2 regions of the Ensifer adhaerens genome follow, and region 2 is predicted to be linked to the other one. Evidence: predicted binding sites of a transcription regulator. Region 2 holds the regulator's gene; the other holds the start of a gene.
What was found. Region 2 encodes LexA, which represses DNA repair genes until DNA is damaged. Its sites were predicted from a motif close to TGTTCNNNNTGTGTTCNG; they were not measured.
Positions count from the first base shown of each region.

Region 1: a site for LexA is predicted at 1,940-1,957, ahead of LAC81_RS11990 (ribonuclease T2). Genes of this name have one in related genera too.

Region 1 covers NZ_CP083349.1:2,432,265-2,437,370, reverse strand. Annotated here, with positions in the region: gene LAC81_RS12000 (DMT family transporter) at 1-838, opposite strand, end outside; gene LAC81_RS11995 (alpha/beta fold hydrolase) at 850-1,785, opposite strand; gene LAC81_RS11990 (ribonuclease T2) at 1,971-2,753, shown strand; gene ettA (energy-dependent translational throttle protein EttA) at 2,922-4,571, shown strand; gene LAC81_RS11980 (ArsR/SmtB family transcription factor) at 4,906-5,106, shown strand, end outside.
Region 2 covers NZ_CP083349.1:1,575,558-1,580,663, reverse strand. Annotated here, with positions in the region: tRNA gene LAC81_RS07855 (tRNA-Ser) at 56-145, shown strand; gene LAC81_RS07850 (hypothetical protein) at 341-943, opposite strand; gene LAC81_RS07845 (hypothetical protein) at 1,068-1,667, opposite strand; gene LAC81_RS07840 (hypothetical protein) at 2,070-2,321, shown strand; gene lexA (transcriptional repressor LexA) at 2,547-3,272, shown strand; gene LAC81_RS07830 (hypothetical protein) at 3,358-3,690, opposite strand; tRNA gene LAC81_RS07825 (tRNA-Cys) at 4,074-4,147, shown strand; gene LAC81_RS07820 (hypothetical protein) at 4,330-4,776, opposite strand; gene LAC81_RS07815 (methyltransferase family protein) at 4,872-5,106, shown strand, end outside.

The DNA.
Region 1 (5,106 bases), 860 kb from region 2:
CGGGCAGATCGCCGAAGACGAGCCAGCCGAAGATCGTCGCCGAGACGATTTCCAGATATTGCAGTGGCGCCAGCACCGAAGCCGGAGCGGCGCGATACGCATAGACGCCGAGCACGCCGGAGATGGTGGCGGTGACGCCGACACCAAGCAGGTAATACCAGGTGACGCCTTCCGGCCAGACCGGATCGAGGATGCCGGAACCGGTGCCCTCGCCGAAATAAAGCAGCACGAGACAGAAGAGCGCGCCCCAGACGCCGGCGTGGAACTGCATCGACCAGGGGTCTTCGTTCTGCGCGACCATGCGGGTGACAAGCAGGAACACGGCGAGGCCGAAGGCGGCGACGATAGGCAGAAGCGCAATCGGCCCGACTTCCTGCATGCTCGGCTGGATGACGAGCAGCGCGCCGAAGAAGCCGACGCCGCAGGCGGTGTAACGCCGCCAGCCGATGGTCTCCTTCAGGAAGATGCTGCCGAGGATCGTCAAAATGATCGGCTCGACGAAGAAGATCGCAATCGCATCGGCGACCTCCATCACCTTCAACGTGGTGATGAAGGAGAGCATCGACACGACGAGCAGGCCGCCGCGCAGCGCATGCAGACCGGTCTTGCGCCAGGTGAGATCGAAGAGGCTGCCCCGCACCAGCGCGATCGGCAGGATGAAGACGACCTGCAGCACGAAGCGCACGGCGGTGATTTCGGCCGATGGCACGGTCGCGATCGCCAGCTTTGCAAAAATGTCGATCAGCGGCGAAAGCAGCACCGCAATCACCATCAGAGTCAGTCCGAAGGAGATGCGGTTGTGGTCCGTGGCGATCTTGGGAAGGGACATGTCGGCCATGATATTTCCGGTCAGCGCTTGCCTGCGACGGCGCGCAGGCACCAGGCGGCAAAGTCTGCCGTCGCCTGTTCCCGGCCGATTTCATTCAGGGTTTCGTGGCGCATGCCGTCATAGACGGTGACGGTGACGCTGCTCAGGCCGGCGGCTTTCATCCTGGCGCCGAGCCAGCGAACGGCACTGCCCATCTCGGTCGACGGGTCGGCGCTGCCGCCGACGAGGTGGATGGGCAGGTCTTTCCGAAGCCGCGCCAGCCGGTCGGGCCGGGCGCCGCCGAAGGATAGGCGGAAGAGATCGAGCCAGAGCGAGACGGTGGCATCGAAGCCGCAGAGCGGGTCGGCGGCGTATTTAGCCACCTCGGCATCGTCGCGCGACAACCAGTCGAGATCGGTCTTGCGATCCTTGATCGCGCCGCCCCACATGCCGAAGGTGAGCTTGGTCAGGAGCGGGCTCGGCACGTCAGAACCCTTCAGTGCCTTCTCGACCTTCAGAATGACCTGGCCGCCGCGGCCGGCAAGACCGGGACGGAAATTGGAGTTCCAGACGGCGAGCGCGTCATAGAGGGCGGGATCGGCCTCGGCGGCGTTGAGTGCAATCAGCCCGCCCATGGAATGGCCGAAGAGAACGACCGGCAGATCCGGATGGGTGCCTGTCGCGATTGCACGAATGGCCCTTATATCGGCGAAGACCTTGTCGAGCCCCTCGCGGCTTGAAAACATGCCGAGCGGCGCGTCCGGCGCGCGCGTCGCGCCGTGGCCGCGATGGTCGTGGGCGTAGACATGGAAGCCGTGCGCAGCCATGGCTTCGGCAAAGCGGGCGTAGCGGCCTGAGTGTTCGGCAAGTCCGTGACTGATGAGGAGGATGCCGCGGGCGTCGGCGGTCGCAGGGAAATGGCGCCAGGTCAAAGTGGCTCCGGTCGGGCTTTGATGTGTCTTCACCTGCCCGAACACGATTTCCCCCGGCTACAACGACAGACCAATCCGATATCAAATCGATTTGCAAGGCAAAGGCAATCGTCGCTTGTTGCTCGTTGCGCATGAGGTCACAAGCGAATGTGCGCTCATCTTAATTGAGAGTTGCATTTTTCCCGTTTTGAGCGATATTCGTTCCTGTTTTGTTTCCGCAGGAGGATATCATGGTTAGTTTCTGTAAGGCGATATCGGGTCCGATGGCAGGAATGCTGGCGGCGTTGGCGCTGTTCCTGGCACCGGCCGCCTTTGCTGCCGGCGAGGAAATGTCGGATCAAGGAGCCGCCAACGACGCGGCCGGCCGCACGGAGTACGTTCTGGCGGTGAGCTGGCAGCCGGGTTTCTGCGAAACGCGGCCGCAGCGCAAGGAATGCGAGAGCCAGACGGCGGAGCGGTTCGATGCGACCAACCTCTCGCTGCACGGCCTTTGGCCTCTGCGCAAGAGCTATTGCGGGGTAGCGGCCGAGGCGCGCGCGAAGGACCGCAAGGGCAGCTGGCTCGAACTGCCGAAGCTTGCCATGGCCGATGACACGGCAGCGCGACTGCTCACCGCCATGCCGGGGGTTCAATCCGGGCTCGACCGGCACCAGTGGCTGATGAGCGGTACTTGCCAGAGCGGTTCAGTCGACGACTATTTCTCGGTGCAGCTGCGCATGCTGGACGAGCTCAATCGCTCGGCGGTCGGCGCATTGTTTCGCCAGCGCATCGGTTCCGAGCTCGACGAGGCGACGATCAAGCAGGCCTTTGACCAGAGCTTCGGCGCTGGTGCGGGGGATCGGGTGCGCATGCGCTGCCAGACGGTTCAGGGCCGCAGTGTCATCACCGGGCTGACGATCGGGCTGACCGGCGACGTCCTGAAGGCGTCGAGCCTGGCGCCGCTGATCCAGGCGGCGGGGCCGACCGAGTTCAAATGCGCCAAGGGTATTGCCGATACGGCCGGGCGCAGCTGACCGACCTCGCAGACACCGTACTTCGGCCGCGAGAGCGCTTTCGATGCAGGGCAGCCGCAAGGGATAGGTTGGGGGGACAAGCCGGGGCGAACGCCTTTGCTCATTGCCCCCTTCCTATAATTCGCCTACATAGCGGGCAAATTTCCTTTCCCTGCGGAGCATTCCCTCATGGCACGTCAGTTCATCTATCATATGGCCGGACTTAATAAGTCCTACGGCGCGAAGAAGGTTCTCGAGAACGTTCATCTGTCGTTCTACCCGGATGCAAAGATCGGTATCCTCGGCCCGAACGGCGCCGGTAAGTCGACGGTGCTGCGCATCATGGCCGGCCTCGACAAGGAATTCACCGGCGAGGCCTGGGTGGCCGAAGGTGCGACCGTCGGCTATCTGCCGCAGGAGCCGCAGCTCGACCCGACGAAGACCGTGCTTGAAAACGCCATGGAAGGCGTTGCCAAGAAGAAGGCGATCGTCGACCGCTACAACGAACTGATGATGAACTATTCCGACGAGACGGCGGAAGAGGGGGCCAAGCTCCAGGACATCATCGACAGCCAGAACCTCTGGGATCTGGAAAGCCAGGTCGAAATGGCCATGGAAGCGCTGCGCTGCCCGCCGGGCGACGCGGAAGTGACCAATCTCTCGGGCGGTGAAAAACGCCGTGTCGCGCTCTGCAAGCTGCTGCTGTCGCAGCCGGACCTGCTGCTGCTCGACGAACCGACCAACCACCTCGACGCCGAAACGATCGCCTGGCTCGAAAAGCACCTGCGCGAATATCCGGGCGCCGTGCTGATGATCACCCACGACCGCTACTTCCTCGACAACGTCACCGGCTGGATCCTCGAGCTCGACCGCGGCCGCAGCATTCCCTACGAAGGCAACTACTCGGCCTATCTCGTTGCCAAGGCCAAGCGCATGCAGCAGGAAGGCCGCGAAGAGGCTTCCCGCCAGAAGGCGATCGCCCGCGAACAGGAGTGGATCGCATCCAGCCCCAAGGCCCGTCAGGCCAAGTCCAAGGCGCGTATCCGTTCCTATGACGAACTGGTCAACGCGGCAGAAAACCAGCGTCCCGGCGACGCGCAGATCATCATCCCGGTTGGCGAACGTCTCGGCCAGGTGGTCATCGAGATGGAAGGCGTCACCAAGGGCTATGGCGATCGCCTGCTGATCGATGGCCTGTCGCTGAAGCTGCCACCGGGCGGCATCGTCGGCATCATCGGCCCGAACGGCGCCGGTAAGACGACGCTCTTCCGCATGATCACCGGTCAGGAACAGCCCGACAGCGGCTCGATCCGCATCGGCGAGACCGTTCATCTCGGCTATGTCGACCAGAGCCGCGACGCGCTCGACGGCAACAAGACCGTCTGGGAAGAAATCTCCGGCGGCGCCGAAGTCATCAAGCTCGGCAAGCACGAGATGAACTCGCGCGCCTATTGCTCGACCTTCAACTTCAAGGGCGGCGACCAGCAGCAGAAGGTCGGCAACCTCTCGGGTGGTCAGCGCAACCGCGTTCACCTCGCCAAGATGCTGAAGGCCGGCGGCAACGTCCTGCTGCTCGACGAACCGACCAACGACCTCGACACCGAGACGCTGGCGGCACTCGAAGTGGCGCTCGAAAACTTCGCCGGCTGCGCCGTCATCATCAGCCACGACCGCATGTTCCTCGACCGCCTGGCAACGCACATCCTCGCCTTTGAAGGCGACAGCCAGGTCGAGTGGTTCGAAGGCAACTTCGAAGACTACGAGAAGGACAAGATCCGCCGTCTCGGCCCGGACTCGGTCAACCCGAAGCGCGTCACCTACAAGCGCCTGACGCGCTGACCTGTGATCGGCGCCGCCATGAGTGCGGCGCCCATTGCTTGCAACCGCTCGCGCAAACAGGCGGTGCGACTTGACTTCACGAAACGGGCGAAGCGAAGGCTTCGCCCGTTTTCCTTTGGCGCTCGGGCCGTGATGCGCTCAGTAAAATCGGGAACGGATTGAAATCGTCGGGCTGAGGCGCAGCGACGCGCCGTTTAACGCGCCGCTTGCCGCGGACGCGTCGGGGCGCAAAACCTGTCTTGCGCGCGCCATTGTTCGGCCTTTCCACGCAAATCCGCTTGCACCGATCTCGCAAATCACATAAACATATCTTTATGTGTTGATGGGGATCGCGATGGCTGCTCAGAGAGAACTGGGTCTGGATGCGCTGGTGGACGTACTGAAGGCGGCGGGAGAGCCGACCCGCATGCGTCTCGTCGCTTTGCTTGCCGCCGGCGATCTCACCGTTACCGATCTTACCGAAATTCTTGGGCAGTCGCAGCCGCGTATTTCGCGGCACCTGAAGCTGCTTGCCGAGGTCGAGCTCATCGATCGT
Region 2 (5,106 bases):
GGCTTCGCGCAATAACGCCGTGCCCGGTAAGCAGTTAGCTGCGAAACTCGTGCAAGGACAGGTGGCCGAGTGGTTTAAGGCTCTGGTCTTGAAAACCAGCGTACGGGAAACCGTACCGTGGGTTCGAATCCCACCCTGTCCGCCATTCTCCCAAGGAATATAGACCGACCAACAACCGCCATCGGCGGTGCCGTTTCATCTCAATAGGGCCCCATCGGCAAGGTTGAGTTGAATTTCCGATACCGCGGCTGGTTCGCCGCAGGCAGAAGGAACCGGCGTTCTCCGTCCTCAACGCAACCCGATTGCCGGAGGCCTGCAAGAAGCCCGGAATTCGACAATGCTAGAGGCTGAACGGGTCGCGCGCTGATCGCTTCTCGCTCGGCGCATTGAACGGATCGGCCTTCTTCTCCTTGGACTTGCGCCCTTCGTCGGCGATGATCTCATCCACGGCGCGCTGGCACTTCATGAGTTCGTCTGCCGCCGGACCGGTGCCACGCAGACTGAGATTTGCGATCACGCGTTCGTCGAAGGCGATCGCCAAAGCCCGTTTGCGCACGAAGCCTGTGAGGAATTCGGGATCGGTGACGTTCACGAAGAGGAACTTGCCGTTCTCGTCTCCGGCGGCGGTCGCCGAAGCGCTCCAGGGATCGCTCTTGTCTAAGCGAAACGTCAGGTCATAGTCCTTGCCGATCTCGAGCGACTTCCAGTCGTCGCTGGCGAAGCTCATATAGAGTGGCGATTCGGAGCCCTTTGGATAAAACCCCAGGCGCAGCGTGACCCCGCCCTCGAACATCGACGTGATGAAACACGAGCCTTCCATCGACGTGTCGGAAGCAACGGTCCAGCCGCCGACTTCCTTCCACTTGATGATCTCGGCCTCTTCAGCCACGGCCGGCCCCGTCACCATCAGACAGCCCACCAACCCGAACAGCAATCTACGCATGCAAAGCCCCCGTTTGCGCGCATTTTGATAGGTCGCCGCGTGACTGTCGAGGGTGGGCGACCCGTACCCACGCAATATTTAGGAATATTCACCTCTCGTGCAGACCGATGCTCACGCCAGGGAATTACATGGCGAAGGGATCTTTCGACGACTTGGTCTGGCCGCCGCCCGCAAACGGGTCATTGTTCGGCGCATTACTGCCGGCGCCCGCAAAGGGATCGGCGGCCTTCCCCTGCCCGCCGTTCGGCATCAGCGCGTTCACGGCCTCCTGGCATTTGAACATCTCGCTGACGGCCTTCATCGAATCACGCAGACTGAGGCTCGCCACCACGCGCCCTTCGAACGCCAGCGCCAGCGTATTCTTGCGCACGAATTCGGTGAAGAAATCTGTATTGGAGAAATTGACGACCAGGGCCTTCGAACCCGTGAGGTCCACGCCGAACGCAACGGCCGGCCACTGGCGGCCGCGGTCGAGCTGCAAGGCGACGTCATACTCCCTTTGAGGCTCGATCGATTTCCAGGTAGCATTGCCGATCGAAAGAAACGCCAGGTTCGCCGATCCCCTTGGATAGAAGCCGATACGAAGGATCGCGCCGGCGTCATAGCTCGTCGCCGCGTAGCACGAGCCGCCCAAGGACGGATCGGAACCGACCGTCCAGGCATTGATCCGCTTCCAGATATTCGAACGACCTTCTTCAGCAGAGGCCGCTCCGGCCGCCGCCAACAGACCGAGAACCGCCAACGACAATCTATGCATGCAACCACCCCACTTTCCCCGCAAAGTTATCGTATTTTTGCAACCTGTCGAGACAGTGCAGCGCGATCACAACATGGATTTGTGCGCGCCGAAAGCGAGGACACGGACTGCTACAACCGATGCGATCGCAAGTCGGCCAATCGCGCCAGGATCGACGGGCCCTGCCGCCGCGCACCTCTGGCGCAAACCGGTCACAGCCTGAACTCAAAGACCTGTTGAACACGTGAGAGTGATCGCCAAGTTTGCTGGACTTCGGAACGAAAGCGCGGTTCACATCGTTAACCGCCCCGTAGTGCCACCCTTGCCTCAAAGTGGACGATCACCGTGCTTGCCGCCCTGCTTCTCGCTTCGATAGTCGCATCGCCTAACATGCCTGACGTCAAGCTCAGTGCCGCCACGGTCGATGAACTCCAGACGGACTTCGAAACCGCCGTCCCCTGCCACCAGATTGATGGACGCAACGTGTGGAAGGGTGCCATTGCGTTCTACATCCAGTCGTTCGTCTATGACGGCGACACGCCCGTCGCGACCGATGCGGCGGACGCGGTGCTTCCCGAAGACAACAGCGCAGAGACGGTGAAGGAATTCGAAGACGCCTGCGCCGCCACGCAGCCGGCCTGACCCTCGCCATCAGAACGCTCGCGATTCGCTCGACGCAGTCCAATACGGTCGTTTCCAACCACACAATCATCACCAAAACCCGCTTTGCTCCCGTAAAAGTGACCAACCGGCACGCGCAGTCCCGCCAATTGACTGAATTCACGGAATTTTAGGCACTTGCAGAACACATATGGAACAGATAGTGTCTGTTCTTGATTTGTTTCACGCCTTCTGGAGCGACGTGCCATGCTGACCCGCAAGCAACAGGAATTGCTTCTGTTCATTCACGAACGCATGAAGGAGTCGGGCGTCCCACCGTCATTCGATGAAATGAAGGATGCGCTCGACCTAGCGTCGAAGTCCGGCATCCACCGTCTGATTACCGCGCTCGAAGAACGCGGGTTCATTCGCCGTCTGCCGAACCGGGCCCGCGCGCTCGAGGTCATCAAGCTTCCGGAAGCCTACGCGTCCAGCCAGCAGCAGCCACGTCGCGGCTTCTCGCCGAGCGTGATCGAGGGAAGCCTCGGCAAGCCGGCGGCGGCAGCCCCTGCCGCACCACCGAAGCCGGCGCCGGTGGCCGAAAACACATCAGTTTCCGTGCCGGTCATGGGCCGCATCGCTGCCGGTGTGCCGATCTCGGCGATCCAGAACAACACGCACGACATCACCGTTCCGCTCGACATGATCGGCAACGGCGAACACTACGCCCTCGAAGTCAAGGGCGACTCGATGATCGAAGCCGGCATCTTCGACGGCGACACCGTGATCATCCGAAATGGCAATACCGCCAACCCCGGCGACATCATCGTGGCGCTCGTGGATGACGAGGAAGCGACGCTGAAGCGATTCCGACGCAAGGGCGCATCGATTGCGCTTGAGGCCGCAAACCCTGCCTACGAGACACGGATCTTCGGGCCTGATCGTGTGAAGATCCAGGGCAAGCTCGTTGGGCTGATCCGCCGCTACCACTGATCCCAGATAAAAATCTGGTACTCGGAAGAACCTCGCTGCCGCTTGCGGTAGCGAGGTTCTTCTTGTTCATCCGATAACGCGTCGCCTACTCGTGGATGGTGTATTCGCCGAGTTCGCAAAGGTCCTGCGTATCTTCGGTCGTATCGAGGCCCGAATCCTCTTCGAACTCGAAGCGCATGTCGTACTTGCAGACATCCCGGCCGTCAGCGATGGTGATTTCCATGTTCTCGCCGGGATTCAGAACCTGCCGGCCGAAAACATCGTCTTCCCACTCGTTGACGCCTACCGGCGACGTGTAGAAATTGGTCAGAACTGCACTTGTGTTGTTCTTCAGCTTGAAAACCAGGTCCTCTGCCCGCGCCTCGAATGTGGTCGCAGCAAAGAGGATTAACGCCGTCAGGACAAGTTTCGTCTTCATATAAGCCATTGCCTCCGTTTGATGATGACGGACGCTACCGATGCGGCTGATGTCAGCGGAGTCATCGTTCCCCCTCTACCGATTTCACCGAAGCGATAAGATCCGTACGGGGCTTAGAAGACGTGGCTTGTGCGGGCGTGTGGCATGCCTGAGCGAAAGCACCTACGCGTCGCAACCCGGAGTAAGCTGAGGAAGGTAATCGTTCCGACCTCTTCTTGAAGCATTGCTGCTCGCTGGGCAGGAGCAATCGGCCTTGCCGGACGTTCTGCCTGTGGAAAGCGCCCGAACCGCAAATTCGCTTTGTGCTTTTTCCGAAAATGCCTCTTGCGGATTTTCTGCAATCATTCTAAATCCCCGCCAACGCTCGGTTATCCGAGCCGTGAGGCCTCGTGGCGGAGTGGTGACGCAGAGGACTGCAAATCCTTGTACCCCGGTTCAATTCCGGGCGAGGCCTCCAAATACATTCACCAATATAATCAATATGTTGCAGTCGTCGCGAAGCGGAAAAAACACCGCTTCCGCGTAACGCTATGTTGCTGCGAGAATCCTTTGCTTTCCCTGCACTTCCACGAGGCGACGGCGGATCCACACGACATGAAATGCGACATGTTCAATGCGAACCCCGAGCCAGAAACCCGCTCACCAGCTGTAGGTGCTTGAACCCCGGTTCCCTTCGCGGCGCCGACAAACACGTCGCAGGTCACCATCTCTGCCGAAGGCTGTCATAGTGCCCTCAGGGCCGCCCTGTGAGCGTCCATAAGGGTCACGACGGGATCGGTCACGCTGCCACTCCATCACCTTCCGCAAGAAGCGCTCGCCCTTCACATCGATCTCGGCGAGCACGATTCCGACGACAACCTCCGCGATTTTTTCGAGGCTCAACAGGTACTCCTGATGCTGTCTGTCGTCCCTTAAGAGGCGCCTCCTTGCCGAATTGGGCGTGGCGCGGAAAGGGTTCCGAGACACCAAACCCGTCAAAGATCGCACAAATCCCTCGCCGGCGTATTTCGACATCGTCGCCAGCAAAACATAGTCGCGCTGCGGCTTAAGCGTGGGTTCCTTCCCGTCGCTGCGGCGGCACAGCATGGCGTCCACCTTCTGAATTAAGCAACTTCTAAAGTTACGCTTGAAGCCGCTCGCAACCGTGGCATTCTTACCGGCGATAGAGGGGAGGTATTTGGATGCTGAAGGGTAGAATGTTGCTCGCCGCCGACTACATCGGCAGGTTCGGTATCTGCGCGTATTTTACGATCGCGATGTTGCGGCGCATCGTTCACGCCGCGCAAATCGTAGCGAAAGACGAGTTGCAGTCGGCTGACGTCTTGGCGTTGACTTCAACCGCCGCCACCGTCCTATTCCTCGGAATGGTCTGCGTGGTAGCCATTACCCGCTTGCCGCCGATCAGAGCCGCCACCG